Regions from separate parts of the Saccharopolyspora karakumensis genome, predicted to be linked through region 1. Evidence: riboswitches for the same ligand, from Rfam matches in the RefSeq annotation. Region 1 holds a riboswitch; the other holds the start of a gene.

Region 1 (14,542 bases):
GATCGGCCACGACGCCGAGCACCACGCCCGGCGGTAGTTGTTCGGCGACCATCTGCACGAACGCGTCGATCTGCCTCAGCTGCATCCGCCACTGGATCGACCCGGGTCCGTGGATGTGTCCGAGCAGGTCAACGCCGCCGTGGTAGCCGTAGCAGAGGGTGGGACCGGGACTGTCGGCCGCGTCGAGGAGCTCGGCGGCGAGATCTCCGAACTCGCGCACACCGCGGAACCGCCCGCCGCGCAACGAGGCCCTGGTCAATCCAGAGCCCTCGAAGTGCGGGGGCACCGCGGTGCGGACGTCGACACCGGCGGCCACGGCTCGTTCCAGCACGGTCGTGTTGGGCTGCACCTGCTCCGGGGGCCACGCGTCCATCAGGCTGGCCCGCTCGCCCTCGGGGCCCATGGGGGTGCTGCGCGCGGTCCAGCTCAGTGGGTGCAGCAGGCCACCGCCGGGTTCCGCGAAGGTGTAGCCGACGAGTCCGTGCTCGCCGGCGCACCGGCCGGTGGCCAGCGAGGTGATGCTGGTGACGGTGGTGGTGGGGAACCCCGCTGTCAGCGGCGGCGAGTGCTGCAGGCTCGCCAGGAACGGCGCATCGGATTCGTGCGCTCGCAGCAGCTCGTGGCCGAGCCCGTCGATCAGCAGCACCAGGGCGTTGCGGCACGGCGGGATGCCGATGGTGTCGGTGTAGCGGTCGACACCCATCGCGGCCAGCATCGACGGCAGGACGTCGCGCAGCGCGCGACCATCGGGGTCGGGGGCGACGATCCAGTCCACGGCTCGTCTCCTTCACAGCGGGATGCGGGAACCGGCGGGGCGCCGGTTCCCGACGACGCCGTCAGAATCCCATGGATCGGCCGATGATCTCCTTCATGATCTCGGTCGTGCCGCCGTAGATGGTCTGGACCCGGGCGTCCAGGTAGGCCTTGGCGACCGGGTACTCGGTCATGTAGCCGAAGCCGCCGTGCAGCTGCAGGCAGCGGTCGATGACCCGCTTGTTCAGTTCGCTGAGCCACCACTTGGCCATGGCGGCGTTCTCGATGCTGAGCTCACCGCGCACGTGCTCCTGCACGCAGCGGTCCGCGAAGACTTGCCCGATCTGGACCTCGGTGGCCATCTCGGCGAGTTCGAAGCGGGTGTTCTGGAACTTGCCGATCGGGCGGCCGAAGGCGGTGCGATCACGGCAGTAGTCCTTGGTGATCTCCAGGATCTTGGCAGCCGAGGCGATCGAGGCCACGCCGATCGACAGCCGTTCCTGCGGCAGGTTCTGCATCAGGTAGATGAAGCCCTGGCCTTCTTCGCCGAGGAGGTTGCGGGCGGGCACGCGCACGTCGTTGAAGAACAGCTCGGCGGTGTCCTGGGCCTTCTGACCGATCTTGTCGAGGTTGCGGCCGCGCTCGAAGCCGGGCATGTCGCGCTCGACCACGAGCAGGCTGATCCCCTGGTGTCCCGCGTCCGGGTCGGTGCGGGCCACCACGATCACCAGGTCGGCCATGATGCCGTTGCTGATGAAGGTCTTCTGCCCGTTGATCACGTAGTCGTCGCCGTCGCGGACCGCGGTGGTGCGGATGCCCTGAAGGTCGCTGCCGGCGCCGGGCTCGGTCATGGCGATGGCGGAGATGAGCTCGCCGGAGCAGAACCCGGGCAGCCAGCGCTGCTTCTGCTCGTCGTTGGCCAGCTTCATCAGGTAGGGCGCGATGATGTCGTTGTGCAGCGGTGATCCGAACCCGGAGACACCGGCGGCGACGAGTTCCTCGTCGAAGACGACGTTGAACCGGAAGTCGTCGACACCGCCGCCCCCGTACTCGTCGTCGACGGCGAAACCGAGCAGGCCCTGCTCACCGGCGGCTCGCCAGGATTCCCGGCTGACCTGCCCTGCGGCCTCCCACTCCTCGATGTGCGGGACGAGTTCCTTGTTGATGAAGGTCCGAGCCGTTTCGCGGAACGCCTCGTGCTCGGGCTCGAACAACTCCCTGCGCATCTTCACGCTTCCTTCCGGTTGGTGGCGGGTGGCGCGAGGAAGGGAACCTTCCTGCCATCCCGCGAAGCCGCTGTGTGGGAACGAATCTGTCGGTCGGCCGCGCCGCGGATCATCGCGGAGCGGAGTGCATGGCCCCCGAGTCGAGCAGGTCTTGGGGAAGTCCCCAGTCGCGCAGCACCTCTTCGGTGTGGGCGCCGGGGGCGGCGATGGCGCCGGGCGCGGGGTTCGGGGTGCGGCTGAACCGGGGTGCGGGTGCCGGCTGCACGCGTCCGTCGCGGCGCACCAGGGTTTCGCGGGCGGCCATGTGCGGGTGCTGTTCCGCTTCGGCCATGGACAGCACCGGTGCGACGCAGGCGTCGGAGCCGTCGAAGACCTCGGTCCACTCCTGGCGCGTGCGCTGCTTGAACGTCTCGGCGAAGGTCTCCCGCAGTTGCGGCCACGTGGTGGTGTCGTCGCGGTCTGGGACCTTTCCTGTCAGTTCGAGCTTGTCCAGCAGTTCGGCGTAGAACTTGGGTTCCAGCGCGCCGACGGACATGTATCCGCCGTCGGAGGTTTCGTAGACGTCGTAGTAGGGCGCCCCGGTGTCGAGCAGGTTCGTGCCGCGTTCGGTGCTCCACCCGCCGGTTCCGAAGAAGCCCCACAGCATGGTTCCCAGATGGGCGGTTCCGTCGACGATCGCGGCGTCGACGACTTGGCCGCGTCCGCTCACGCGGGCTTCCAGCAGTGCGGCGAGCACGCCGACCGCCAGGTACATGGCGCCGCCGCCGAAGTCGCCCAGCAGGTTCGCCGGCACCTGCGGCGGGCCGTCCTTGCGACCGATGAGGTGCAGCATTCCGGTGAGCGAGACGTAGCCGACGTCGTGGCCGGAGGTGTGGGCGAGCGGTCCGTCCTGTCCCCACCCGGTCATGCGTCCGTAGACCAGTCGGGGGTTGAGCTCCCAGCACTGGTCGGGGCCGACGCCGAGCCGTTCGGTGACGCCCGGTCGCAGACCTTCCAGCAGCACGTCGGCCTCTTGGGCGAGCGCGAGGACCGCTTGCGGGCCCTGTTCGTGCTTGAGGTCGACCTGCACCGACCGCTTGCCCCGGTTGAGCAGGTCGTCGGCACCGCCGGCGCCGGGTCGGTCGACGCGGACGACGTCCGCGCCGAGGTCGGCCAGCAGCATCGCGCAGAAGGGTGCCGGGCCGAGGCCGGCGAGCTCGACGACTTTCACTCCGGCCAAGGGGCCGCCCGTTGCGGTCACGACAGAATCCTCTCCACGACGCGCCAAGCCCGAGCCTCGGACAACGCTGTGTCACGCGACACGCGAATCATGACGCAATCAGTGTTACATCGTTGGTGTAACAGCGGTCAAGGAGTAACGTGACCGGCATGCTCCGAACTGCGGACGAAGAGCTCACCATCGACGAACTGGCCGCCCGTGCCGGAGTGACCGTGCGAACGGTCCGGTTCTACTCGTCGCGCGGCCTGCTGCCGGCTCCCCGCCTGCGCGGCCGTCTCGGACTCTACGGCGCTGAACACCTCGCGCGACTGGATCTGATCCGCGAGCTGCAGACCCTCGGTTTCACCCTGTCCGCGATCGAGCGACACCTGCAGCGCATCCCCGAGGGCTCCTCGCCGGATGAACTCGCCCTGCAGCGCGCGCTGATCGCGCCGTGGACCGACGAGCACGCCGAAGACCTCGACCGCCACGAGCTGGACCGCCGCGCAGGCCGTCACCTCGACGATGACCTGGTCGCGCACCTGGTGGAACTGGGGATCCTTCAACCCATCGACGATTCCGACGAGCTGCGGTTGCCCAGCCCGGCGATGCTGGGAGTGGGCCTGCAGATCCTCGACCTGGCGCTGCCGTTGGAGATGCTGGTGCAGGCCAAGGGGATCGTCGAGCGGCACACCGCGCAGATCGCCACCGAGCTGCGGGAGCTGTTCGCGGAGAACGTGCTGCGGCCGTACATGGAGCACGGACGCCCGGAAGACGAGCGCGAGCGGGTGCGCGAGGTGACCGACCAGCTCCGGCCCTTGACCATTCAGGTGCTGGTCAACGGGTTTCAGCGCGCCGTCAACGACGTCATCCGCGACCACGTCTGATTCCTCCTGGTTCATCCGGAAAATCAGCGAAGTGAACCGGTTCGTCGGAACGTGATTCCAGCTTTCGGCGCTGGTTTCGACCGGGCCTGATCAGGTTTCATCGCCTCAAAGCGCGTCAATCGCAACCGCTGTTCGGGGCGAGGGGAGATCGGCTGCGATGAGCACCTGGGCCGAGGCAGCACTGGAAACGACGATCCCACGACTGTTCTCCCGCAACACCGCGCAGTTCCCGGACCGGCCCGCGCTGACCGACGACGACCGGACCCTCACCTGGAAGCAGGCGGGCGAGGAGGTCGAGCTGCTGGCCGCCGCGCTCACCGAACTCGGTTTGCAGCGGGGTCAGACGATCCTGCTGATGATGTCCAACCGGGCCGAGCACTGGCTCGCAGACGTCGCCGCAACACATGTGGGCGCGGTTCCCAGCACCTTGCACCCGGCGCTGAGCCAAGACCAGGTGCACGCGATCGCCGCCCACAGCCGCGCCCGAGTGGTGGTGCTGGAGAGCGACGACCAGCTGCGGCGATGGGCGAAAGCGCTGCGCAACGACAGCACGGTAGAACACGTCGTGGTGCTCGACGACGCCGTGATGATCAGCGCGGACCACCGCTTCCACACCTGGTCCGACCTGCGAAGACACGGCGCGCAACGGTTGCGTGACGACCCCGGCCTGCTGCAGCGGGAAAGCGCACCGGTCACTCCCGCGACACCGGCGGCCATCATCTACCCGAGCGAGGACAGCGACCGGCTCAAGGGCGTGGTGCTGACCCACAGCAACATCTGCTTCGCCGCGGCCGCGCTGCACCAGCTCACCCGCCCCGAACCCCACACCGCGCGCCTGAGCTACCTGCCGCTGAGCCACATCACCGAACGCGTCGTGGGCGTCTACGCGGCGATCCACGACGCCGCGCACGTGCACTTCTGCGGTGATCGCGACGAGGTGCTCAAGGAGCTGCCGAGGGCTCGTCCCGCGCTGTTCTTCGCTTCGCCGCAGGTGTGGTCGCAGCTCGCCGGTCTGCTGCGCGGCGTTCCGCCGGAGCAGCGCCGGACGCCCCGGGACCGCGAGCGGGTGCGGACCCGCGTCGGGCTGGACCGGACGGTGTGGCCGTCGATCGGCTCCGGTCCTCTCGACCCCGAGGTGCTGGAGCTGTTCAACGGCGTCGGGCTGGACGTCTGCGAGCTGTGGGGCCTGATCGAGACGACCGGTTGCGCCACCACGAATCGTCCCGACGCTCGGCGCACCGGCACGGTCGGCCGCGCGATGCCCGGCATGGAGGTGCGCATCGCACCGGACGGTGAGGTGCTGGTGCGCGGGCCGCTGGTGTGCGCGGGCTACCTGGAGGCCGACGGGATGATCCGTCCCGTCACCGACGCGGAAGGCTGGCTGTCCACGGGCGACGTCGGCGAGCTCGACGCCGACGGGTACCTCACGATCACCGGGCACAAGCCGGAGCTGTTCGGCGGCGACATGCCCTTGGCCTTGTGACCCCGAGAGCATGGGAACCTTCCTGCCATCGGTGAACCCGGCCGTCGCGGGATACCCCCGGCCCGCGGTCACTTCTCGTCGCGGCGGGACCAGCGGGTCGGTTCACCGGTGAGGGCCAGGCAGACGATGGTGATCGCCGCGCCGAAGACCAGGTAGGCCGAGATGGGCCAGGACTGCCCGCCGGAACCGGTCAGCAGCGCGGTGGCCACCACCGGCGACAAGCCGCCACCGAGGACCGATCCGCTCTGGTAGCCCAGCGACACGCCGGTGTAGCGAACCCTGGTGGGGAACAGTTCCGCGCAGAAGGCCGCCATCGGCCCGAACACCGCGGCCGCGCCGCCGTATCCCACGATCATCGCGAGCACGATCAGCGCCGGGCTGCCGGTGTCGATGAGCCAGAACAGCGGGAAGGCGAACGCCGCGAGGAACGTTCCCCCGCCGAGCATCACCTGGGTGCGGCCGAGCCGGTCCGACAGGTGCGAGAACAGCAGGATTCCGGCGATCTGGGCGGCTGAACCGGCGAAGCTGCCCAGCAGCATCACGTCCCTGGTGACTCCGACCTTCTCGGTGCCGTAGGTCAGCAGGAACGTCGTCATGATGAAGATGAACGCGTTGAAGCCGAGGTTCACGCCGGCGGCGAGCAGGATCTGCCGCCAGGCTGTGGCGAAAGCCTCGGCGACGGGCAGTCGTGCGCGCTCGCCGCGCTGCCGGATGGCGGCGAACTCGGGGCTTTCGGCCAGGCGCAGCCGGACGTAGAGGCCGACCCCGACCAGCACCAGGCTCAGCAGGAACGGCACCCTCCACCCCCACTCCAAGAACTGCTCGCCGGAGATCGCGGTGGCGGCGGCGAAAGCGCCGGTGGCGAGGAAACATGCCGGTCGGGGAGCCGATGAAGGTCCATCCGCCGTACCACCCGTGCCGGTGGGCGGGTGCGTGTTCGACGGCCATCAGCACGGCTCCGCCCTGCTCGCCGCCGAGGAAGAACCCCTGGACGAGTCGCAGCGTCACCAACAGCGCCGGAGCCCACACGCCGACCTGCTGGTAGGTGGGCAGCAAGCCGATCGCGGCCGTGCACACGCCGGTGACGCTGAGCGTGATGACCAGCATGAGCTTGCGGCCGACGAGGTCGCCGAAGTGACCGATCACCGCCGCGCCGAGCGGGCGGGCCAGGAATCCCGCGCCGAAGGTCGCGAACGCCAGCAGCGCCCCCACCCACGGATCACCGGAGGGGAAGAACAGCTTGTTGAACACCAGACCGGCCGCGGTGCCGTAGATCAGGAAGTCGTAGAGCTCGATGGTGTTGCCGACAGCGCTGGCGAAGGCCGCCTTGCGCACGGTGGACTTGTCCGGGTGCGCGACTCCGACGGCCATCCGACCTCCAGTTTCGCTCGCGGGCGTCGACCGCCCGAGTGGTCGAGGGAACCTCAATGCATTCGGGCGGGACGCGCGGCGCTGAGGTCCACGCCAACGATCTCCGGTCGTCGGGGAAACGTCCAGTCCCTTTCCCACGCACTGGGTCAGCCGGGACGCGATGTGCGCCCCACCGTTCGCACGGGGAACTGGCCCTTGTTCCGCCATTCGGACGAGATAACGTGAGGGTCATGGCGACCGATGGCGAAGGTGAGAGCGCGCGCTGGCCGCGGCGGCTCTACGAGGAGGGCGATGAGCCCGATCCCCGGTTCACGCTCGCCAACGAGCGGACGTTCCTGGCCTGGATCCGCACCGCGTTGGCGCTGATGGCCGGTGGGGTCGGTGTTGAGGCCCTCAACGCCGTGTCCGCTGAGCCCAGCGACATCCGCACGGTGCTGGCGGTCGCGTTGCTGCTGGCCGGTGTTCTGTGCAGCGGTACGGCTTTCACCAGGTGGGTGGCCACCGAACGGGCTCTGCGCCGGGGCGAGCCGTTGCCGGCCCCGCGCCTGGCTCCTGTGCTGGGCTACGGGTTGGGCGTGATCGGTGTGGCGGCCTGCGTGCTGCTGTTCGTGACCGGGTTCTGAGGTGAGCGAGCACCAGCCCTGGGATTCGGGGTTGCAGATCGAGCGCACGACCCTGGCCTGGTTGCGCACGGCGTTGGCGTTCACCGTGAGCCTGCTGGTGCTGCTGAAGTTGATCTCGCACCACAGCGCGATGGCCGCGGTCGTCTGCGCTCTGGCGACGTTGCCGACCAGCGGGGTCGTGGCGTGGCTGGTGTGGCGGCGCCATCAGCGCAGCGATCGACGTCTTCGCGCGAAAGCACCGCTGCCGGGCGGGGCTTTGCCCGCCGCGACAGCGGTGCTGGCGATGCTCGCCGGGGCGACCGGCGCGGTGTACGTGCTGTTCGCTTAGGCGACGCGGACTTCGAGGCCGATGTTGCCGCGCACCGCGTTGGAGTACGGGCACACCGCGTCCGCGGCTTCGGCGAGCTGCTGAGCCTGTTCCTCGGGCACACCGGGCAGTTCGACGTGCAGGGAGACGTTGAGGCCGAAGCCTCCGTCTCCGTTCGGGCCGATTCCGACCTCGGCGGTGACCGACGAGCCGTCGATGTCGACCTTCTGCTTGCGGGCGACCAGCTGGAGGGCGCTGTGGAAGCAGGCGGAGTAACCGGCCGCGAACAGCTGCTCGGGGTTGGTGGCGCCACCGGGGCCGCCCATCTCCTTGGGGATGGCCAGTTCGAGGTCGACCAAGCCGTCCGAGGTGCGGGTGCGTCCGCTGCGACCTTCGCCGGTCGCGGTGGCCTCCGCCGTGTAGAGAACTGTCATCGCTTCGTCTCCCGATTCTCGGTGACCCGGCGTGCCGCGTCGTTCAACGTGGTCGTCAGGTTTTCCAATGTGGAGCGCAGCTGCTCGACCTCGCCGAGGTCCATCCCGGTGGCGGAGACCATCCGCTGCGGGATGTCGCGCGCCTGCTGCCGCAACGCACGCCCCTCGCCGGTGACCTCGACGCGCACGGACCGCTCGTCGGTCTCGCTGCGCGTGCGGACGAGCAGCCCACGGGTCTGGAGTCGCTTCAGCAGCGGCGACAACGTTCCCGAATCGAGCCGGAGCAGGCCGCCCAGTTCCTTGACCGTCAGCGACTCGCGCTCCCACAGCACCAGCATCACGAGGTACTGCGGGTAGGTCAGGCCGACCTCGTCGAGGAACGGCCGGTAGAGGTTGGTGAAAGCCCGCGACGCGCTGTGCAGCGCGAAGCAGAGCAGCCGGTCCAGCGTCGATCCCGATTCCGTCGTCACGAGACGAACAGTAGCGCGCAATTCAGTTGTGCACAACTGAATTGTGCATGCCTATCCCCGCGGTTGATCGCATGAGATTTGATTCCGCAGGTCAGCGCAGCGAAACGGCCCGAGGTGATGACAGGAAGGTTCCCATCCTCACTTCGGGCCGCTGCTCAGCACTCGATGACGTTGACGGCCAATCCGCCCCGTGCGGTCTCCTTGTACTTGTCCTTCATGTCGCGCCCGGTCTCCCGCATCGTCTTCATGACCTTGTCGAGGGACACGAAGTGCGTGCCGTCGCCGCGCAGCGCCATCCGGGCAGCGGTGATCGCCTTGACCGAGGCGACCGCGTTGCGCTCGATGCACGGGATCTGCACCAGACCGCCTATCGGATCGCAGGTGAGCCCCAGGTTGTGCTCCATCGCGATCTCCGCGGCGTTCTCCACCTGGCTCGGCGTGCCGCCGAGCACTTCGGCCAAACCGGCTGCGGCCATCGAGCACGCCGACCCGACTTCACCCTGGCAGCCGACCTCCGCGCCGGAGATGGACGCGTTCTCCTTGAACAGCACGCCGATCGCCCCGGCCGTGAGCAGGAAGCGCACCACGCCGTCCTCATCGGCACCCCGCACGAACCGCGCATAGTAGTGCAGCACCGCGGGCACGATGCCCGCCGCACCGTTGGTCGGCGCCGTCACCACGCGCCCGCCCGCGGCGTTCTCCTCGTTGACCGCCAGCGCGAACAGGGTGACCCACTCCAGCGGATCGTCCTGATCGGTCAGCTTCGCGGCCAACTCGGCCGCCCGCCGGCGCACCTTCAAGCCGCCGGGCAACTCACCGGCGTTGCGGCAACCGTTGTCGACGCACTCCCGCATCACCCGCCAGATGTCCAGCAGCCCCGCCCGCACCGCGGGTTCCTCCCGCCACGACAACTCGTTGGCGAGCATCACCCCGCTGATCGGCAGACCCGACTCGGTGCTGCGGATCAGCAGGTCGGCACCCGTGCTGAAGGGCATGGGAACCGCTGTGTCATCCGCCTTGATCCGGTCGGCGCCGACCGCGTCCTCATCCACGACGAAGCCGCCGCCCACCGAGTAGTAGACCGCGGACTCCAGCTCACCCCCGTCGTTGCCGATGGCGGTGAAGCGCATGCCGTTGGGATGTTCCGGCAGCGATTTGCGCCGGTGCAGCACCAGGTCTCGCGCACTGGTGAAGGACAGCACGTGATCACCGCCGAGCCGCAGCAACCCGCTCTTGTCGATCTCGTCGACGCGCTGCGCGCCGGCCACCGGATCCACCGACTCGGGGCGATGCCCTTCCAACCCGAGAAGGACCGCGTTCGGGCTGCCGTGACCGCGACCGGTCGCGCCAAGGGAACCGAACAACTCCGCTTTGACCCTGTTGACCCTGGAGATGGTCCCGTTCGCCCGCAACTTCGCGGTGAACCGCTGCGCTGCGCGCATCGGCCCCACCGTGTGCGAACTGGACGGGCCGATCCCCACCGAGAACAGGTCGAAGACACTGATCGTCATTGATCGTCTCGCCTCGTTCCGGGCTCCGCGTTTACTCGTTGATCAATTCCGAGTACTGCTGGGCCGTGAGGGTCGCACCCGTCTCGGTCACGCGCACCTCGATCAGCCAGCCCTCGCCGTAGGGGTCGGCGTTGACCACGGCCGGGTCGTCCACAACGGACTCGTTGATGGCCACGACCTCGCCGGTGACCGGCGCGAACAGGTCGCTGACGGACTTGGTGGACTCCAGCTCGCCACACGCCTGGCCGGACTCGATCTGGTCGCCGACCTCGGGGAGCTGCACGAAGACGATGTCACCCAGGGCGCCGGCGGCGTGCTCGGTGATGCCGATGCGCGCGACCTCGCCGCGGTCCTCGATCCACTCGTGCTCTTCGGTGTAGGCCAGGTTCGCGGGAAGCGACATGAGGGAGGCTCCATAGCTGTTCGAAGGGACGCTGGTCCCCGGTTTCGGCTGGGCCTCCCCCTCTGTTGCGGAACCTGAGAGCTTCGCCGCGCGAGCGGCTTGCACCGTGGGTGGCCCGTCGGTGACGGACGCTTTCCAGAGTTGCCTCGCCCGAGCGGTCATGGGTGCCTGAGAGTTTGCTGGGGAGTGTTGCTCCTTCGGCGCCCTGCACTGCTGGCAGGGTCTCTCCCGCACGGGGTCGATGGCCGGTATGCGATTGTCGGCTTGCTCAGCAACGATAAACGGGCCAGCGAGACTGTCAATGGACATGTGATCTCCGCCGGCACGTCCTTGGTCGAGGAGGACCCTTCGATGCTCGACATCCGGGCGCTGGTCGAGCGGGTGGGCCCGGCCCTGCTGCGCACCGTGTTCAGCCCGGAACCCAACACCGTCGCCGGCGACGTGGTGATCGCCGAACCCGATCAGCCCACGAGGGCGACCGGCGGCGACCTGGTGCTGGGGGTGGGGATCGGCGATGTCGAGCAGGCGGTGCGGCTGGTGCGCGACTGCGGTGAGCAGGGCGCGGCCGCGGTGCTGCTCAAGCCACCGGTGTCCGCTGAGGCCGCTGTCGTGGAAGCCGTGCGCGGCGCCGACGTGGCGCTGGTGGAGGTGCGTCCGGGCACCGCGTGGGCGCAGCTGGTGTGGCTGATCCGCGCGGCCCTGGCGGGCGGGATCAGGCAGGCGGAGGAGAGCGGCATCGGTGTCGCGGACCTGTTCCGGCTCGCCGACGCGGTCGCCGACGTCGTGGACGCGCCGGTGACCCTCGAAGACGCCCATTCGCAGGTGCTGGCGTACTCAGCCCGGCAGGACCTGACCGATCCGGCGCGGGTCTCCACGATCATGGGTCGCAAGCAACCGGACGACGTGCTCGCGAAGTTCCGCGCCCGCGGCACGTTCCGGCAGCTCACCAAGGGCAGTTCGGCGATCTTCGTGCCCGCCCAGCAGGACGGGACGCTGCCGCGCCTGGTGATGCCGATCAGGATGGGCGGCGAACTGCTCGGCTCGATGTGGGCGGTGGTGCCCGGCCCCGTCTCGGAGGAGCGCGCGACCGCCTTCGCCGACACGGCACCGCTGGTGGCGCTGCAGCTGTTGCGCTGGCGCGCGGTCGCCGACGTGCAGCGTCGGAGGACGGCCGAGCAGGTGCGGCTGCTGCTCGACGGCGGCGACGGGTGGCGCGCGGCGGCCAGTGAACTGGCGGTGCCCAACGAGGAGCACCGCGTCATCGCGATCGAGATGCCCGCCTCCGACGAACCGGCCGAGGGACAGCGGCTGGCGATGTGGGAGTGGATCACGCGGGGCATCGGACGACGGCCGCTGGTCACCGAGATCGGCACGGTGCTCTACGCGCTGGTGCCCGACCGGGCGCGCGGGGGCGGCTGGCCGGAGTTGCGGCAGGCGCTGCTGTCGCACGACCTGTCCCCTCGCCCGCTCGTCGCGGTGGGAACGTCCGTGGCGGTCACCGACATCCCGGGCTCCCGAGCCCAGGCCGACGAGCTGATCGGGATGCTGCGCACGGGATTGGTGCGGCAGCCCGTCGCGGTCTACGAAGACCTGTGGCACCTGCTGGTCCTCAGCCGGATGGCCGGCGCCGCCACCGACGCCGGTGTTGCCGCGCTGGGTCCCTTGGCGGTGCTGCGCGAGCACGATCGCGGGCAGGGCACCGATTACCAGGCGACCCTGCACGCCTGGCTGCGGCACCCGGGAGACCCACGTCAGGCGAGCCGCGAGCTCCGGGTGCACCCCAACACCTTCCGGTACCGGATGAAGCGTATCGGCCAGCTGGTGGAGGTCGATCTCGACGACCCGGACGTCCGGTCCGCGCTGCTGGTGCAGTTGCTGGCGGAGCGCTGGGCGCAGCACGGCTGAGCCGGGCGCCGCGGCGAGCGCGGGCATGGGAACCGATCTGCCACTTCTGCCCTGCCCGCGAGCACGCACGTTGTGCTGGTGGCACAAACACCCCTGCCCAATCTCATGCCGTGGAAATGATGCGCTGTGCGTCACGTCGTCCGATCGTTGTTTCCACACGACGAAAGGACCCCACGGTGAAGATCGCAGTGCCTCGCGAGATCAAGAACAACGAGTACCGGGTCGCGATCACCCCAGCCGGTGTGCACGAGTTGACCGCCCGTGGTCACGACGTTTTCGTCGAGGCGGAAGCCGGTGCCGGCTCCTCCATCCCCGATGAGGACTACCTCGCCTCCGGCGCGAAGGTGCTGGCCACGGCCGACGACGTGTGGGCGGAAGGCGACCTCGTGCTCAAGGTCAAGGAGCCGATCGCCGAGGAGTACCCGCGGTTGCGCCGGGACCAGGTGCTGTTCACCTACCTGCACCTGGCCGCCTCCGCTGAGCTGACCGACGCGATGCTGACCTCGGGCATCACCGGCATCGCCTACGAGACCGTGCAGACCGGGGACGGCGGGTTGCCACTGCTGGCGCCGATGAGCGAGGTCGCCGGGCGGTTGGCGCCGCTGGTGGGTGCGCATTCGCTGATGGCGCCCAGCGGCGGTCGTGGTGTGCTGCCCGGCGGAGTTCCCGGGGTTCACCCGGCGCGGGTCGTGGTGATCGGCGGCGGGGTCGCCGGCCTCAACGCGGCTCGGGTGGCCTTGGGCATGGGTGCCGAGGTGGAGCTGCTGGACACCAACGTCGACAAGCTGCGCGAGATCGACCGCGACTTCCACGGCCAGATCCGCACGGTCGCGTCCAACCGCTACACCGTCGAGCAGTCGGTTCGCGCTGCCGACCTGGTGATCGGCGCGGTGCTGATCGCCGGCGCGAAGGCTCCCAAGCTGGTGTCCAACCACCTGGTCTCGGAGATGAAGGCCGGCAGCGTGCTGGTCGACATCGCCATCGACCAGGGCGGGTGCTTCGCCGACTCCCGGCCGACCACGCACGACGACCCGACCTACCGGGTGCACGACTCGGTCTTCTACTGCGTGGCCAACATGCCGGGCGCGGTGCCCACCACGTCCACGCACGCGCTGACCAACGTGACGCTCCCCTACGTGCTGCGCATCGCCGACGCCGGTTGGCAGCAGGCGTGCCGCGCGGATGCCGCGCTGGCCGGCGGCCTCAACACCCACGCGGGCGACCTGGTCAACAAGGCCGTCGCCGAGGCGCACGACCGCACCTCGGTGGCGCTGAGCAGCGTCCTGGGCTGAGGTCTCTCGGCGCCTGAGTGAGCGGGCGGGCTGCGCGGAAGGTTCCCTTCCTCGCGGTCCGCCCGCTGTGCTGTGACAGGAAGGTTCCCTGCGCACATCAACAGCGACGGCCCCGGTCGGAAACTTGCACCGAGTTCCAATTCGAATTGGTTGGCCGGTAACCGAAGTGGCGAATGCAGCGCAATTCGCCCTTCCAGGAATCGGATTCACCGCGAAAAGGCAAAATAGGGGCGGCCCGCTCAACCAGCCTGGGGGTCACCGGGAGCAGGCCGCCACTCTCAGTGTAGGGGAAGATCGCCGGTTTGCCGACGACGTGAGCGAGCACTTCGCCGCCAATTGCCAGCCGAATCGATAACCACTCGATGGGGTGAGTCTCGTCGGGTGCCCGTGCAGGCGTGAACCCGCGATGCCGATGTCACCCATCGGAGTAACGGCGGGTGACGGATGATCCGTCGTTCTCCGGCGGAAACTTCGATGCAGGAAAACGCGCTGACGGGTGGGAGAAAAACGTGATGGACACGGCACTGCGCAAGGCGGTTCTCGATCGGCTCGACGCCCTGGACCGAGTGATGGGCGAAGACGCCCCCGAAGTGCTGCTACCGATTGCCCGAACCGAGCTGTATCGCTTTACCGAAGCCCTTCGAACCCTGTTAGACGATCACGAGCCGGACTCCGACGG
Region 2 (14,542 bases), on a different contig from region 1:
GAAGCGGTCCAGCTCGGCGAGGTTCTCGCTCTCGGTCGGCTCGACCATCAGCGTGCCCGCGACCGGGAAGGACATCGTCGGCGCGTGGATGCCGTAGTCGGCGAGCCGCTTGGAGACGTCGTCGACGGTGATGCCGCTGGTCTTGCTGATCTGCCGCAGGTCCAGGATGCACTCGTGGGCGACGAGGCCGCCCGCACCCGTGTAGAGCACCGGGAAGTACTCGCTCAACCGCCGCGCCACGTAGTTGGCGGCGGCCACCGCGGTCAGGGTCGCGCGGCGCAGGCCGTCGGCGCCCATCATCCGCACGTAGGCCCAGGAGATCGGCAGGATCGAGGCGCTGCCCCACGGGGCGGCGCTGATCGGGCCGACACCGGTGGCCGGACCGGCGGCGGGCTGCAGCGGGTGGTTGGGCAGGAACGGCGAGAGGTGCTCGCGGACGCCGATCGGGCCGACGCCCGGACCGCCACCGCCGTGCGGGATGCAGAAGGTCTTGTGCAGGTTCAGGTGCGAGACATCGGAACCGAACTTGCCCATCCGGGCCAGTCCGATCAGCGCGTTGAGGTTCGCGCCGTCGACGTAGACCTGGCCGCCCGCGTCGTGCACCAGCCCGCAGACCTCCCGCACGGTGTCCTCGTAGACGCCGTGGGTGGACGGGTAGGTGATCATGATCGCGGCGAGGTCCTGAGCGTGCTTGCCGACGAGCTCGCGCAGGTGGTCCATCTCGATGTTGCCCTGCTCGTCGCAGCGGACCACGACCACGCGCATCCCGGCCATCACGGCGCTGGCGGCGTTGGTGCCGTGCGCGCTCGCCGGGATCAGGCACACCTCGCGCTCGGCCTCACCACGGCTGTGGTGGTAGGCGCGGATGGCCAGCAGACCCGCGAACTCGCCCTGGCTGCCCGCGTTGGGCTGCAGGCTGACCGCGTCGTAGCCGGTGACCTCCGCGAGCCATTCCTGCAGGTCGGAGACGACCTTGAGCAGGCCTTCGGCGTCCTGCGCGGGCGCGAAGGGGTGCAGCGAGGAGAACTCGGGCCAGGTGATCGGCTCCATCTCCGCGGTCGCGTTGAGCTTCATCGTGCACGAGCCCAGCGGGATCATGCTGCGGTCCAGCGCGATGTCCTTGTCCGACAGCTGCCGCAGGTAGCGCAGCAGCGAGGTCTCGGAGCGGTGCGTGTGGAACACCGGGTGCGTCAGGTACTCCGACGTGCGGGCCAGCGCGCCCGGCAGCGCGTCGTCGGTCTCGACGTCGAGCCGGTCGACGTCACCGGGCGTCACGCCGAAGGCCTCCCACACCGCGGCCAGGTGCGCGCGGGTGGTGGTCTCGTCGCAGCTGATGCCCACGTGGTCGGAGTCCACGCGGCGCAGGTTCACCCCGCCGAGGCGCGCGGCCGCCAGCACCTCGTCGGCCTTGCCGGGGACCTTGGCGACCACGGTGTCGAAGAACTCGGCGTGCACGACCTCGACACCGCCGCGGCGCAGCTGCTCGGCCAGCACGCTGGCCATCCGGTGCGCGCGGGTCGCGATCGCCTTGAGCCCGTCCGGACCGTGGTAGACCGCGTACATCGAGGCGACCACGGCCAGCAGCACCTGCGCGGTGCAGATGTTGCTGGTGGCCTTCTCACGGCGGATGTGCTGCTCGCGGGTCTGCAGCGCGAGCCGGTACGCCTGGTTGCCCTCGACGTCGACGCTCACGCCCACCAGGCGGCCCGGCAGCTGCCGCTCCAGGCCCTTGGCTACGGCCATGAACCCGGCGTGCGGACCGCCGAAGCCCATCGGCACGCCGAAGCGCTGGGTGCTGCCCACGACCACGTCGGCACCGATCTCGCCGGGCGCGCGCAGCAGCGTCAGCGCCAGCAGGTCGGTGGCCACGACGACCTTCGCGCCGCGCTCGTGGATCGCGGCGATCAGCGCCTCGTGGTCGCGCACCGCCCCGGAGGCACCCGGGTAGGACAGCAGCGCCCCGAAGAACTCGCCCTCGGGCAGCTCACCGGAGGTCAGGTCGGCGACCACGACCTCGATGCCCAGCGGCTCGGCGCGGGTCTCGATGACCGCGATGGTCTGCGGCAGCGTGTCGGCGTCGACCAGGAAGCGCGGCGACTTGGACTTGCCCGCGCGGCGCACCAGGGTCATGCCCTCGGCCGCCGCGGTGGCCTCGTCGAGCATCGAGGCGTTGGAGACCGGAACCCCGGCCAAGTCGGCGACCACGGTCTGGAAGTTCAGCAGCGCCTCCAGCCGGCCCTGCGAGATCTCCGGCTGGTAGGGCGTGTAGGCGGTGTACCAGGCGGGGCTCTCCAGCACGTTGCGCAGGATCACCGGCGGGGTGACCGTGCCGTAGTAGCCCAGGCCGATCATCTCGGTGTGCGGGGTGCAGCGACCGGCGAGGTCGCGCAGCTCCGCCAGCGCCTCGGTCTCGGTGGCCGGCTCCGGCAGCGACAGCTGCAGGTCGCCCTCGCGGATGGTGTCCGGGACGGCCTTCTGACCGAGCTCTTCCAGGGAGCCGACGCCGATGACGTCGAGCATGCGGGCCAGTTCGGCGGGCATCGGCCCGACGTGGCGGTCAGCGAACGGCCTGCCGTGCTCCAGCGCGGCCAGAGGGATGCGGTCGTGCGTCGCGTCGGTCATCGCCAAAACCTCACTCATCGCGGCGAACAAAGGGTGGCAGCGGATGCTGCTCTCCCCCTCTGTCCCCGTTCGCGGAGCGAACGCCTGAGAGCTTCACCCGGCGGACCGGGCTTGCACCGTCGGCGGGGCTCACGCTAGGTGTGCCCGCTTTCCAGAGGTATCTCGCCCGTGCGGTCCAGGTGGCCTGAGAGGTTGTCGGGGAGAGTTGCTCCTTCGGCGCCTGCCCTGGCAAGACCAGGACCGGACTCTCCCGCACGGGGTCGGCGATGGCGCTCAGAGTACCCGATCAACGCGGCTTATCAGACCATCAATGTCGGCTACCGCACACATGGACGATGCCGGTCGTTCAGCCGGTCTCCGCCTGGCGGTCGCGGCGGCGGGCCGCGAGCTCGTCGTTGATCGCCGACTCGATGTTCTCGCCACCGTCGGCCCGCTCGGCCGGGAACTCGTGGATGGTCCCGCTGATCTCGCGCATCGCACCGCTGACCGCGATGCCGAACACTCCCTGGCCGCCCTGCAGCAGATCTACCACCTCCTCCGCGGAGGTGCACTCGTAGACCGTGGTGCCGTCGCTGAACAGCGTCAGCTTCGCCAGGTCCTGAACGCCGCGCTTGCGCAGGTGCTCCACCGCGACCCGGATGTTGTGCAGCGACACCCCGGTGTCCAGCAGGCGCTTGACGACCTTGAGCACCAGGATGTCCTTGAACGAGTACAACCGCTGCGAACCCGACCCGGCGGCGCCGCGGATGGACGGCCCGACCAGCTTGGTGCGAGCCCAGTAGTCGAGCTGCCGGTAGGTGATGCCCGCGATCTGGCAGGCCGCCGGCCCGCGGTAACCGACCAGTTCGTCCGGGGCAGAGGCGTCGGGGAACAGCTCACCCTGCTCCGCAGCATCCGAGGTCGCTGCTTCCTCCACCACGCCTGCCTCCCCTCGTCCGGCCCGAAGCCGACGACGACGATCACCAGCGCCCGGACCGTTTGCGATCCAGGGCCGCGAAGCCGTACACCGGCTGAATCACACCGGGGCAATTCGCGTAAGTCCGAAGGTATGCCCGCTCAGCAGGCGGGTCAACGCGACGCGCGGGCCGCGCGCGCTCCCGTTCGCCGGAGCAAGAACCCGGCCCCCGGGCTGCTGGTGCAACCCGGGGGCCGGTGTGGTCTGTTCGGACTAGGACCCGTAGCGCCGGTCCTCAGGTGTCGGCGCCGCGGAAGTCCTCCGGGGAGACGGAGTCGAGGAATTCGCGGAACTTCTCCACCTCGTCCTCCTGCTCGTCCGGAATGATCAACCCGGCCTCGTCGAGGACCGACTCGTCGGCGTGGATCGGAACTCCGATGCGCAACGCCAGCGCCACCGAGTCGCTCGGCCGCGCGGACACCCGCACATCACCGTCGAACACCAGCTCGGCGAAGAAGGTGCCCTCCTGCAGGTCGGTGATCCGCACCTGCTCCAGGTCGCGGCCCAGGGCTCCGATGACGTCCTTGAGCAGGTCGTGCGTGAGCGGCCGCTGGGGCCGCACGCCCTGCTGCTCCAGGGCGATGGCCGTCGCTTCGACCGACCCGATCCAGATCGGCAGGTAGCGCTCGCCCTGGGCCTCGCGCAACAGCAGGATCGGCTGGTTGGCTGGTAGTTCAACTCGCACGCCGACGACGCGCATCTCGCTGCTCATCGTCACATCGCCTCCTCCAGCGCGCCGAAGCGTGACATCCCCGTCGAGGGTCCCGCACCGACGCCTCCGACGCTACCCGCGATACGGCGGACACGCCCTTCCATCGGTGGTCCCGGCGGACCACCACCGTCGCGGTCGTTGTTGTCGGGGCCCACGGCCCGGACCGCTGGCGAGCTCGTCGTTGAGCAATACCCAGCACGATACACCGCGCAGGGCCCGGTCGAAGCCGCCGGAAATGCCCTGCTGCGCTGTGAAAACCGCTCGTGGCGCCGGGAAATTCCCGGCGAAGGGGACGACATCCGCGCGCGAGCGGCGCAGCTGCCTCATGCGTCAGCGGGGCGACGCCTCGTGTGGCGTCGCCCCGCTGACGGGTTGAAAAGCCCTGTTCGACGGCCTCAGCGGCCGCCCTGGCCCCCATCGATCGGCCCGGTCAGGAACACCAGGCGGAACTTACCGATCTGGACCTCGTCGCCGTTGGCGAGCACCGAGGTGTCCACCGGCTCCCGGTTCACGTAGGTGCCGTTGAGGCTGCCCACGTCGACCACCACGAAGTCGTTGCCCTCGCGGCGGAACTCGGCGTGCCGCCGGGAAACCGTCACGTCATCGAGGAAGATGTCGCTGTCCGGGTGCCGGCCGGCGCTGGTGGTCTCCCGGTCCAGCAGGAAACGCGAACCCGCGTTGGGGCCGCGCTTGACCACCAGCAGGGCGGAACCCGCCGGCAGCGCATCGACCCCGGATGCGGAGGCAGGTTCCGGGGCCGCGCTCTCGGTGCTTTCCGGCTCCGAGAGGAAGGGCCTGAAGACCGAGGTGGTCTCCGGTGACTGCTCCGGCGGAACGTCGCCGAAGCCGCTGTTTTGGCTCACCTGAGCTCTCCTCTACGCGGATAGATCGTGCCAAGTATGCGCCCAACGTACCGTGCCTGGACAGCCCCGGGACGAGCGACTCCCTCATCATCCCACGGATGCCTCAGAGCAGGACGATCATGCCTGGTCGATCAGCTTCTGGTAACCCTCGGCGTCGAGCAGACCGGACAGCTGCTCCGGGTCGGCGAGCCGGATCTCCACCATCCAGCCCTCGCCCGCGGCGTCCGAGTTGACCAGCTCCGGCTGGTCCTCCAGCGCGGAGTTGCCGGCGGTGATCTCACCCGTCACCGGGGCGTAGATGTCGGAGACGCTCTTGGTCGACTCCACCTCGCCCATCGAGTCCCCGGCGGCGACCTGCTGCCCCACCTCGGGGAGCTGGACGAACACCACGTCGCCGAGCTGCTGCTGGGCGTAGTCGGTGATGCCGATGCGCACGGTGTCCTCGCCGACGGGCTGGACCCATTCGTGCTCTTCGGTGTACTTGATCTCCGGGGCCGCCACGGTGGTCCCGCCTTTCATCCGCTGTTGCAACGAGCCGAGTGATCGGCGCGGCGAGCGTATTCACCGGCCACCGAAGGCCGCAAGGCGACGCGGAGCCGGGATCAGGCGCGGGCTCTGGCCCCGCGCACGGCGGCGATGACCTGCCCGAGGTAGAGGATGCCCGCCCACAGGTACAGCGCACCGCCCCAGGCGGTGAAGGCGTAGGCGATCGGCCGGACCACGTCGGACCCCGTGAAGTCGTCCTGCACCAGCAGCAACAGCGGGAACGCGTACATCAGGCAGAACGTGGCGGCCTTGCCCAGGTAGTGCACCTCGGGCGGTTCGTAGCCGTGCCAGCGCAGCACCGGCAGGCACAGCGTGAGCACGACGTCCCGGCCGACCAGGGCGACCGCCACCCACCAGGGGATGACGTCGCGCAGCACGAAGGCGATCAGCGTCGCGACGATGTAGAGGCGGTCGGCGGCGGGGTCGAGCAGCTCGCCGATGCGGCTGTACTGGTTGAGCCAGCGGGCGAGCTTGCCGTCGAGCCAGTCGGTGGCTCCGCTGATCACCAGGACCAGCAGAGCGAGCAGGTCGGCCTGCGGGCCGAGCAGCAGCCAGAGGAAGACCGGCACGCCGGCCAGGCGGATCACGCTGAGCAGGTTGGGCAGCGTCCACCAGGGATCCGCCCACACGTCTCGCGCGACCTCGCGGATCCGGTCCAGACCGGGGTCTGCCGGCCCCGAGTGGTCCTGCCCCGCTTCGGCCCGCGGCCCGCTCGTGGTGTTTTCCGTGGTGCGCTCGGCGTCCTGCACCACGAGCCTCCCCTGAATGGTTGTGCGCACTGCCCCGCAACGGGTGCACACCTGTGCATCCTTACCCGATCAGGGTCTCATATGGCCAGCGCAACCCACTTGGCGGCCAGCCTGAGGCGGGACAGCCTGCGGCGCGGGAAGAACCACCGCGGATTCAGCCGCGAGTGCGGCTCCAGCCCCGGCGGCGCAACTCGGCATCGGTGAGGAACCGGGCTCTGCCGCGATCGTCCACGCCCGCCCAGCGGGCGCCCGCGGTTCCCTCTCGGACGTAGGAGTGGCCGCCGCTCCAGACCACGCTGCACGGCGCGGTCGGTAGGTCGTTCGGCTCGTCGACGGTCGCTGTGGCCCTGGGAGGCTCTGCCGGTTCCATCGTGCTCATCAGTTCGTAGCACCTCCGATTCATTTGTCGGCGCGGGACACCTCGGTGTTAGCCCGGCCATCGGCTCGTCGCCGATTGTGGGGCCTGCGAGTCGCACTGTCGCGCCGGAAACGCGCCCCCAGCGCCCAGCGGCGCGGCGGCGTCGCCGAATCGCATCAGGTGTGAGCGCGACCGAACTCCGTTCCCCCGTTCGTCCGAGCGCCGATGTTCGACGCGATCGCTTTCGCTCGTGACGAACGCGTTTCGGCCGAACGGCGGCGCGAGCCCCTGGCGCCGAGATCCGATCTGGGGTACTACACAGGCGGTGTCACAGCGGACGCGGGAGGTAGTCGCAGCGATGGGTGAGTACGCGGAGAACTACCGGCGGAGCCTGGCCGACCGCGAGGGCTTCTGGCTCGACGCGGCGCGGGCGATCGAGTGGGACCGCGAGCCGACGCGGGCGCTGGACGATTCCGACGCGCCGATGTACCGCTGGTTCCCCGACGGCGAGGTCAACACCTGCTTCAACGCGCTGGACCGCCACGTGCGCGACGGGCGAGGTGAGCAGCCCGCGCTGATCTGGGACTCGGCGATGACCGGCGTCGTGCAGACCTGGACCTACCGCGAGCTGCTCGACCGGGTCGCGCTGTTCGCCGGAGCGCTGCGCGCGCAGGGCGTGACCAAGGGCGATCGGGTGGTGCTGTACCTGCCGATGATCCCTGAGGCGGCGATCGCGATGCTGGCGTGCGCGCGGATCGGCGCGGTGCACTCGGTGGTCTTCGGCGGCTTCGCGCCCAAGGAGCTGGCCGCGCGCATCGACGACGCCCGGCCGAGCGTGATCGTGGCGGCCTCCTGCGGGCTGGAGCCCAACCGGGTCGTGGAGTACAAGCCGATCGTCGACGAGGCGCTGCGGCAGACCGAGCACCAGCCCGGCAGGGTGATCGTGCTCCAGCGCGACCAGGCGCGCGCCGAGCTGGGCCCGCGCGACATCGACTGGCAGGAGGCGGTCGAGGGCGCCGAACCGGCCGACTGCGTGCCGGTGGCCGCCACCGACCCTCTCTACGTGCTCTACACCTCCGGCACCACCGGCAAGCCCAAGGGCGTGGTGCGCGACAACGGCGGCCACGCGGTCGCGCTGCGCTGGTCGATGGCCAACATCTACGACATCTCCCCCGGCGAGGTCTTCTGGACCGCCTCGGACGTGGGCTGGGTGGTCGGCCACTCCTACATCGTCTACGCGCCGCTGCTGACCGGGGCGACGACGGTGGTCTACGAGGGCAAGCCGGTGGGCACCCCGGACGCGGGCGCGTTCTGGCGGGTCATCGCCCAGCACCGCGTCAAGGCGCTGTTCACCGCGCCGACGGCGCTGCGCGCGATCAAGCGGGTCGACCCTGACGGCCGGCTGCTCGCCGAGCACGACATCTCCTGCCTGGAGACGCTGTTCCTGGCCGGTGAGCGGCTGGACCCGGAGACCTACCACTGGGCGGCGGCGCAGCTGGGCGTGCCCGTGATCGACCACTGGTGGCAGACCGAGACGGGGTGGCCGATCTGCGCGAACCTGCGCGGGTTGGAGCCGATGCCGGTCAAGGCGGGTTCTCCGACGGTCCCGGTGCCGGGCTACGAGATCGCGGTGCTGGACCAGGCGGGTGAACCGCTGCCGCCGGAGACCGACGGGGCGATCTGCCTGAAGCTCCCGCTGCCGCCGGGGACGCTGCCGACGCTGTGGGGCGACGACGAGCGGTTCCGCGAATCCTACCTGTCGCGCTACGAGGGCTACTACCTCACCGGCGACAACGGCTACGTCGACGCCGACGGCTACGTGTTCGTCATGGGCCGCACCGACGACGTGATCAACGTGGCCGGCCACCGGTTGTCGACCGGGTCGATGGAGGCGGTGCTGGCCGCGCATCCGGCGGTGGCCGAGTGCGCGGTGATCGGCGTGCACGACGAGCTCAAAGGCCAAGTGCCGCGCGGTTTCGTGGTGCTCAAGTCCGGTGTGGACATCTCTGCCGGGACGCTGCGCGAGGAGCTGGTGACGGCGGTGCGCGACCAGATCGGACCGGTGGCGGCGTTCCGCGACGTGGCGGTGGTCGACGGGCTGCCCAAGACGCGCTCGGGCAAGATCCTGCGCAAGTCGATGCGCGAGATCGCCGATCGGGGCGACACCGCCGTGCCCTCGACGATCGAGGACCCGTCGGTCCTGGACCAGCTCCGCCCCTCGCTGCGCGGGAACGGCTAGGCCCGGCGACGGCTACCGCCCGCGGATCCCGTCGAGGAGGAAGGTGGTGCGGCGGTCGTAGTCCTCCCGGCGGGGGCGGGTTCCGTGCTTGAGAGCGAGCGCGGTGTCGTGCAGGAGCGCGTGGAGGTCGTCCGCGGAGAACTCGTCCCGCAGCGCGCCCGCAGCGCGGCTCATCTCGATGAGCTCCTCGTTGATCTCGCCTGCTACCCGGCAGATCTCCAGCAAGCTCTGCGCATCGGGGTAGACCTGCAGCATCGCGTCGTTGGCGGCGGGTTGGCGGTACTGCAGGTCGCGGATCGCGGTGACGTAGTGCGCGAACCGCTCCCAGGGGTCGCCGATGGCGCGGGTGCGGTCGATGATGCCGCGCAGCTCGACCGCGACGACCTCTTCGATGACGGCTTCGATGAGACCGATCCGTCCGCCGAACCGGTTGAAGATCGTCGCCTTGCTCACCCCCGCCGCCTTGGCGACCTCCTCCAGCGGCACGGTGAGGCCCCGCCCGCGGAAGGCATCGATCGCGGCCTGCCGGATCTGGTCGGCGTTGCGCTTGGCGTCGGCGCGCAGGCGGGGGCCCGCGGGTGCTCCACCGCTCATTCCCGCACCTCCCTCACCGCGCCCACAAGTTGACCCGATCGGTCAGCTTACCTACGGTGGCGACGCAGGACAAAGCTGACCACATGGGTCAACTTATGAGCTGAAGGGCGCGAGCATGATCGTTGTCACCGGTGCGACCGGCGGGCTGGGCGGCGCCACCGTCGAGCACCTCCTCCAGCGCGTGCCCGCCGAGCGGATCGGCGTCAGCGTCCGCGACGCAGGCAGAGCTCGTCACCTCGCCGACCGCGGAGTGCGCGTGCGACAGGGCTCCTACGAGGACCAGGCCGCGTTGCGCGACTCGTTCGAGGGCGCCGAGCAGGTGCTGCTGGTGTCCGGCAACGACCCGATCGCCGACGTCGTCAGGCTGCACGGCAACGCGATCGAGGCCGCCGCGGCAGCCGGTGCCCAGCGATTGATCTACACGAGCCAGCACGCGGCCACCCCCGGCAACCCGTACCCGCCGTCGCAGATCCACGTCGCCACGGAGGCGATGCTCGCCGACTCCGGCATCGGCTGGACCTCGCTGCGCAACGCCGCCTACGGCCCGCTCGACGAGGTGCTCGGCCCGTGGTCGCGAACCGGGAAGATCGCCCAGCCGGCCGACGGCCCCGTCCCCTACACCGACCGCGCGGACGTGGCCGAAGGCACCGCGGTGGTCCTGGCCGCCGGCCACCACCTCGACGGCCCCGTCACCCTCAGCGCCTCGACCGCCGTCACCTTCGACGATCTCGCCGAGACCGCCTCGCATCTCATCGGCCGCACCGTCGAGCGCGTCGTCGTGGACGATGAGCAGTGGATCGCGGGGCAGATCGCGAGCGGCATGTCGCCGGAAGTGGCCGGTTTCATGCTCACCTGGTACCAGGCCGCCCGCGCCGGCCACTTCGCTGAAGCCGATCCGCTCCTGTCCGAACTGCTCGGACGCGAACCCCGGACCGTCGCCGAGCGACTCGCGGACGGCATCGCCGGGTGAGCCGCTGCCGGGCGGCCGCCGGTCCGATACGTCCGTTCGGAGGCTTCCGGGTTCCGTTTTGGTCTATACCTTTGTGGGCACCGTTCCCCCGAGGATGGAGCCGACAACGATGAGCGCACGACCACGATCGAGAGCGGCGAAGGCAGGACTGGCCGTCGTCGCCGGAGCTCTGCTGGCTGCTGGAACCGTGACCCCGGCGAGCGCCGAACCCGCCTCCGCGATGGACACCATCGTGCCCGCGCCGGAGTCGGTGACGCCGAACCCGGCGGCCGAGTTCGAGCTGTCCGAGCGGACCGCGATCCTGGCGCCCGGCGAGGCGGCCGGGGTCGGCGAGTACCTGGCGGGCGTGCTGCGGCCCTCGACCGGTTTCCCCGTGCCGGTCAACCCCGCGCTGCCCGGAACCGGTGACATCGCGCTGGCGCTGGACGGAGACCCGGCGCTGGGCCCGGAGGGCTACCACCTGCAGGTCGCCGACGACGCGGTGCGGGTGCAGGCGACCAGCACCGACGGCCTGTTCAACGGCGTGCAGACGCTGCGCCAGCTGCTGCCCGCGAGCATCGAGAGCCCGACGGCGCAACCCGGGCCGTGGACGATGCCCGGTGGCGAGATCGCCGACAAGCCGCGCTTCGGGCACCGGTCAGCGCAGCTGGACCCGGCGCGGCACTTCTTCACCGTGGACATGGTCAAGCGCTACATCGACCAGGTCGCCAAGTACAAGATCAACAAGCTGCACCTGCACCTGACCGACGACCAGGGCTGGCGGCTCCAGATCAACAGCTGGCCGCGGCTGACCGAGGTCGGCGCGCAGACCGAGGTCGGCGGCACGCCGGGCGGGTTCTACACGCAGCAGGACTACACCGAGATCGTCGACCACGCCGCGTCCCGCCACATGGCGGTCATCCCCGAGATCGACATGCCGGGGCACACCAACGCCGCGCTGTCGTCCTACGCCGAGCTCAACTGCGACGGCGTGGCACCGCCGCCCTACACCGGCATCGACGTCGGGTTCAGCTCGCTGTGCGTCGACAAGGACATCACCTACACCTTCGTCGAGGACGTCATCCGCGAGGTCGCGGCGCTGACCCCCGGCCCGTACCTGCACATCGGCGGCGACGAGGCGCACTCCACCACCGACGAGGACTACGTGGCCTTCATGTCGAAGGTGCTGCCGCTGGTGGAGAAGTACGGCAAGAAGCCGCTCGGCTGGCACGAGTACGGCAAGGCCGCCCCGCAGGGCGACGCGGTGCTGCAGTTCTGGGGGACCACCAACGGTGATCCGCTGCTCACCGATGCCGTGGCGCGCGGCAACAAGGTCCTGGCCTCACCGGCGAACAAGTCCTACCTGGACATGAAGTACGACGAGAACACGCCGCTGGGCCTGCAGTGGGCCGGGTTCATCGAGGTCGCCGACGCCTACGGCTGGGACCCGGGCAGCTACTTGCAGGGCGTGCCGGAGGAATCGGTGCTCGGCGTGGAGGCGCCGATGTTCAGCGAGACGCTGGAGACCTCCCAGCACATCGAGTTCATGGCGTTCCCACGGCTGCCGGCCATCGCCGAACTCGGCTGGTCGGCGAAGGACGCGCTGAACTGGGAGTCGTTCAAGGACCGGCTGGCCGGTCAGGGACCTCGCTGGCAAGCGGCGGGCCAGGACTTCTACCGGAGCCCCCAGATCCCGTGGCAGGAGTAGGGTTTGCCGGCGCTCGCGCGGAACGTCCTTCGCACCGAGGGGCGTTCCGCGCGCGGCTCAACCGTTGACCTTGGGTTCGAGGACCTTCCACCAGTCCGCGAGGGTCGGGCGTTCGGCGAGATCGGCGAAGGTGATCTGGACGCCTTGCTTGCGCCACTGCTCGACGAGGGTCATGATCCGCACCGAGTCCAGGCCCCAGTCGATGAGGTCCTCGTCGTCGGTGAGTTCCGAGGGGTCTTCGTAGAGCAGTTCGGCGACCTGCTCGCGGACCGCCTCGAGGGTGAGCTTCTCAGCCATGGTTCGGGGTTCTCCTGGAAGGTGTTCCGGCTCAGGCAACTTCGGATTCGTGGGCGACGAGGTCGCGGGACAGGTTGCGGGTGGTGTCGACCACGCCGCAGTTGCGGGCGGCGTAGGAGACGGCCATGTCGTGGTCGGCTCGCGAGAAGTCGGCGACCGCGTCGGCGACGAAGAACGCCTGGACCTCCTGCTGGAAGGCCTCCGCGGCGGTCATCAGGCACCCGATGTGCGCGTAGATGCCGGTGATGATCAGCTGGTCGCGGCCCCACTCCTGCATCCGGCGCCGCAGGTCCGTGCGCTGGAACGCGCTGTAGCGCCACTTGGTCAGCTGGACGTCACCCGCTCCGGGCGCCAGCTCGTCGATGATCGCCTCCATCGCCGGGTCGGCGACCCCCGGGCCCCACCACTCCAGCTGCAGTCCGCGCTGCTCCGGGGTCTGACCACCCGGCTGGGCGCAGTAGACCACCGGAACGCCCGCGGCGCGGGCCCGTTCGCGCAGCAGCCCGATGTTGGGCACGACCTGGTTCAGCGGTTCGGCGCCGGGGGTGAAGGCGTTGACGAAGTGCCGCTCCATGTCGTGGATCAGCAGCACCGCGCGTTCCGGGTCGGACCGCCAGGAGACCTTGTTCGCCGGTAGCTCGCCGTCCTGCGGAACGGTGTAGGGTGCGATGCTCGGAAGCGCCACGGGCTCCCCCTTCGATGTCTTCTGATGGTGAGAAGTCGTTGTCAGCGGACGAGTTTCGGCACCAGCTCGCGAGTGATGGCCTCGCGCAGGTCGCGCTTGGAGACCTTGCCGACGCCGGTCTGCGGGAACCGCTCGACGAACACCACGCGGTCCGGGACCTTGTAGCCGGCCAGCCCGCGCTCGCGAACGAACTTGATCAGCTCGCGCGCCTTCGGCCGCTCACCGCGCGGGACGACGAACGCGCAGGTCCGCTCCCCCAGGTAGTCGTCGGGCGTGGAGACCACGGCGGCGTCGTGCACGGCGGGGTGGGCCAGCAGGTGGTTCTCGACCTCCTCCGCGGCGACCTTCTCGCCGCCTCGGTTGATCTGGTCCTTCGCCCGGCCTTCGACGACGATGTTGCCCTCGGCGGTGAACCGGACGACGTCGCCGGTGCGGTAGAAGCCCTCGGGGGTGAAGGCGCGCGCGTTGTGCTCATCGGCCTTGTAGTAGCCGCGGATCGTGTACGGCCCCCGGGTCAGCAGGTGCCCGGTCTCCCCCGCCGCGACGGGGTTGTCCTCGTCGTCGACCACGAGCACCTCGTCGTCGGCCGAGATCGGCCGTCCCTGGGTGGTGACGATGACGTCCTCGGGGTCGTCCAGCCGCGTGTAGTTGACCAGGCCCTCGGCCATGCCGAAGACCTGCTGCAACGTGGCACCGAGCACCGGGCGGACCCGACGGGCGACCTCCTCGCTGCACTTGGCGCCGCCGACCTGCAGCACCTCCAGGCTGGACAGGTCGTGCTCGGCCTCGGCGGCCGCGTCGAGCCACAGCAGCGCCAGCGGCGGCACCGCGGCGGTCAGCGTCACCCGTTCCCGCTCGACGAGCGGGAAGACCTCGTCGGGGCTGGGCCGGCGGGCGAGCACGACCCGGCCGCCGGCGTGCAGCACGCCGAAGGTGCCGGGCGAGCTCATCGGGAAGTTGTGCGCGGCGGGCAGCGCCACGAGGTAGACGGTGTCCTCGGTGACGCCGCAGAGCTCGTTGCTGGCGCGGAAGGAGTAGATGTAGTCGTCGTGGGTGCGCGGGATCAGCTTGGGCACGCCGGTGCTTCCGCCGGAGAGCTGCAGGAACGCGATGTCGCTCGGCGTGGGCTCGTCCAGCTCCGCCGGATCGGCGTCCACATCGGACAGCGCGGTGAACTCGCCGGGGTCGCCGACGACGAACACCCGCAGCCCTTCCTGCTTCGCGGCGACGTCGGCCGCCAGCGCCCGGTGGTCGAATCCGGCCTC

What was found. Region 1 has a riboswitch for glycine ahead of gcvH (glycine cleavage system protein GcvH). Riboswitches for the same ligand answer to the same signal wherever they lie in the genome.
Region 2: linked by a shared signal. The riboswitch ahead of gcvP (aminomethyl-transferring glycine dehydrogenase) and the one ahead of gcvH (glycine cleavage system protein GcvH) in region 1 are both predicted to bind glycine.

The regions. Positions count from the first base shown of each region.
Region 1 covers NZ_SMLA01000001.1:155,984-170,525, forward strand. Annotated here, with positions in the region: gene E1202_RS00740 (alkaline phosphatase family protein) at 1-775, opposite strand, end outside; gene E1202_RS00745 (acyl-CoA dehydrogenase family protein) at 837-1,979, opposite strand; gene E1202_RS00750 (CaiB/BaiF CoA transferase family protein) at 2,089-3,219, opposite strand; gene E1202_RS00755 (MerR family transcriptional regulator) at 3,348-4,064, shown strand; gene E1202_RS00760 (AMP-binding protein) at 4,222-5,547, shown strand; gene E1202_RS32000 (MFS transporter) at 5,616-6,344, opposite strand; partial or broken gene E1202_RS32005 (MFS transporter) at 6,475-7,125, opposite strand; gene E1202_RS00770 (YidH family protein) at 7,149-7,541, shown strand; gene E1202_RS00775 (DUF202 domain-containing protein) at 7,543-7,869, shown strand; gene E1202_RS00780 (organic hydroperoxide resistance protein) at 7,866-8,282, opposite strand; gene E1202_RS00785 (MarR family winged helix-turn-helix transcriptional regulator) at 8,279-8,752, opposite strand; gene E1202_RS00790 (L-serine ammonia-lyase) at 8,908-10,263, opposite strand; gene gcvH (glycine cleavage system protein GcvH) at 10,295-10,666, opposite strand; glycine riboswitch at 10,719-10,811, opposite strand; glycine riboswitch at 10,812-10,907, opposite strand; gene E1202_RS00800 (PucR family transcriptional regulator) at 11,018-12,571, shown strand; gene ald (alanine dehydrogenase) at 12,748-13,863, shown strand; gene E1202_RS00810 (hypothetical protein) at 14,376-14,542, shown strand, end outside.
Region 2 covers NZ_SMLA01000062.1:12,395-26,936, reverse strand. Annotated here, with positions in the region: gene gcvP (aminomethyl-transferring glycine dehydrogenase) at 1-2,622, opposite strand, end outside; glycine riboswitch at 2,784-2,885, opposite strand; gene E1202_RS26930 (MerR family transcriptional regulator) at 2,969-3,541, opposite strand; gene E1202_RS26925 (bifunctional nuclease family protein) at 3,813-4,289, opposite strand; gene garA (glycogen accumulation regulator GarA) at 4,685-5,152, opposite strand; gene gcvH (glycine cleavage system protein GcvH) at 5,270-5,671, opposite strand; gene E1202_RS26910 (CDP-alcohol phosphatidyltransferase family protein) at 5,755-6,450, opposite strand; gene E1202_RS26905 (hypothetical protein) at 6,602-6,826, opposite strand; gene E1202_RS26900 (propionyl-CoA synthetase) at 7,131-9,044, shown strand; gene E1202_RS26895 (TetR/AcrR family transcriptional regulator) at 9,057-9,638, opposite strand; gene E1202_RS26890 (NmrA family NAD(P)-binding protein) at 9,754-10,608, shown strand; gene E1202_RS26885 (beta-N-acetylhexosaminidase) at 10,718-12,295, shown strand; gene E1202_RS26880 (phosphopantetheine-binding protein) at 12,353-12,592, opposite strand; gene E1202_RS26875 (isochorismatase family protein) at 12,624-13,277, opposite strand; gene E1202_RS26870 ((2,3-dihydroxybenzoyl)adenylate synthase) at 13,319-14,542, opposite strand, start outside.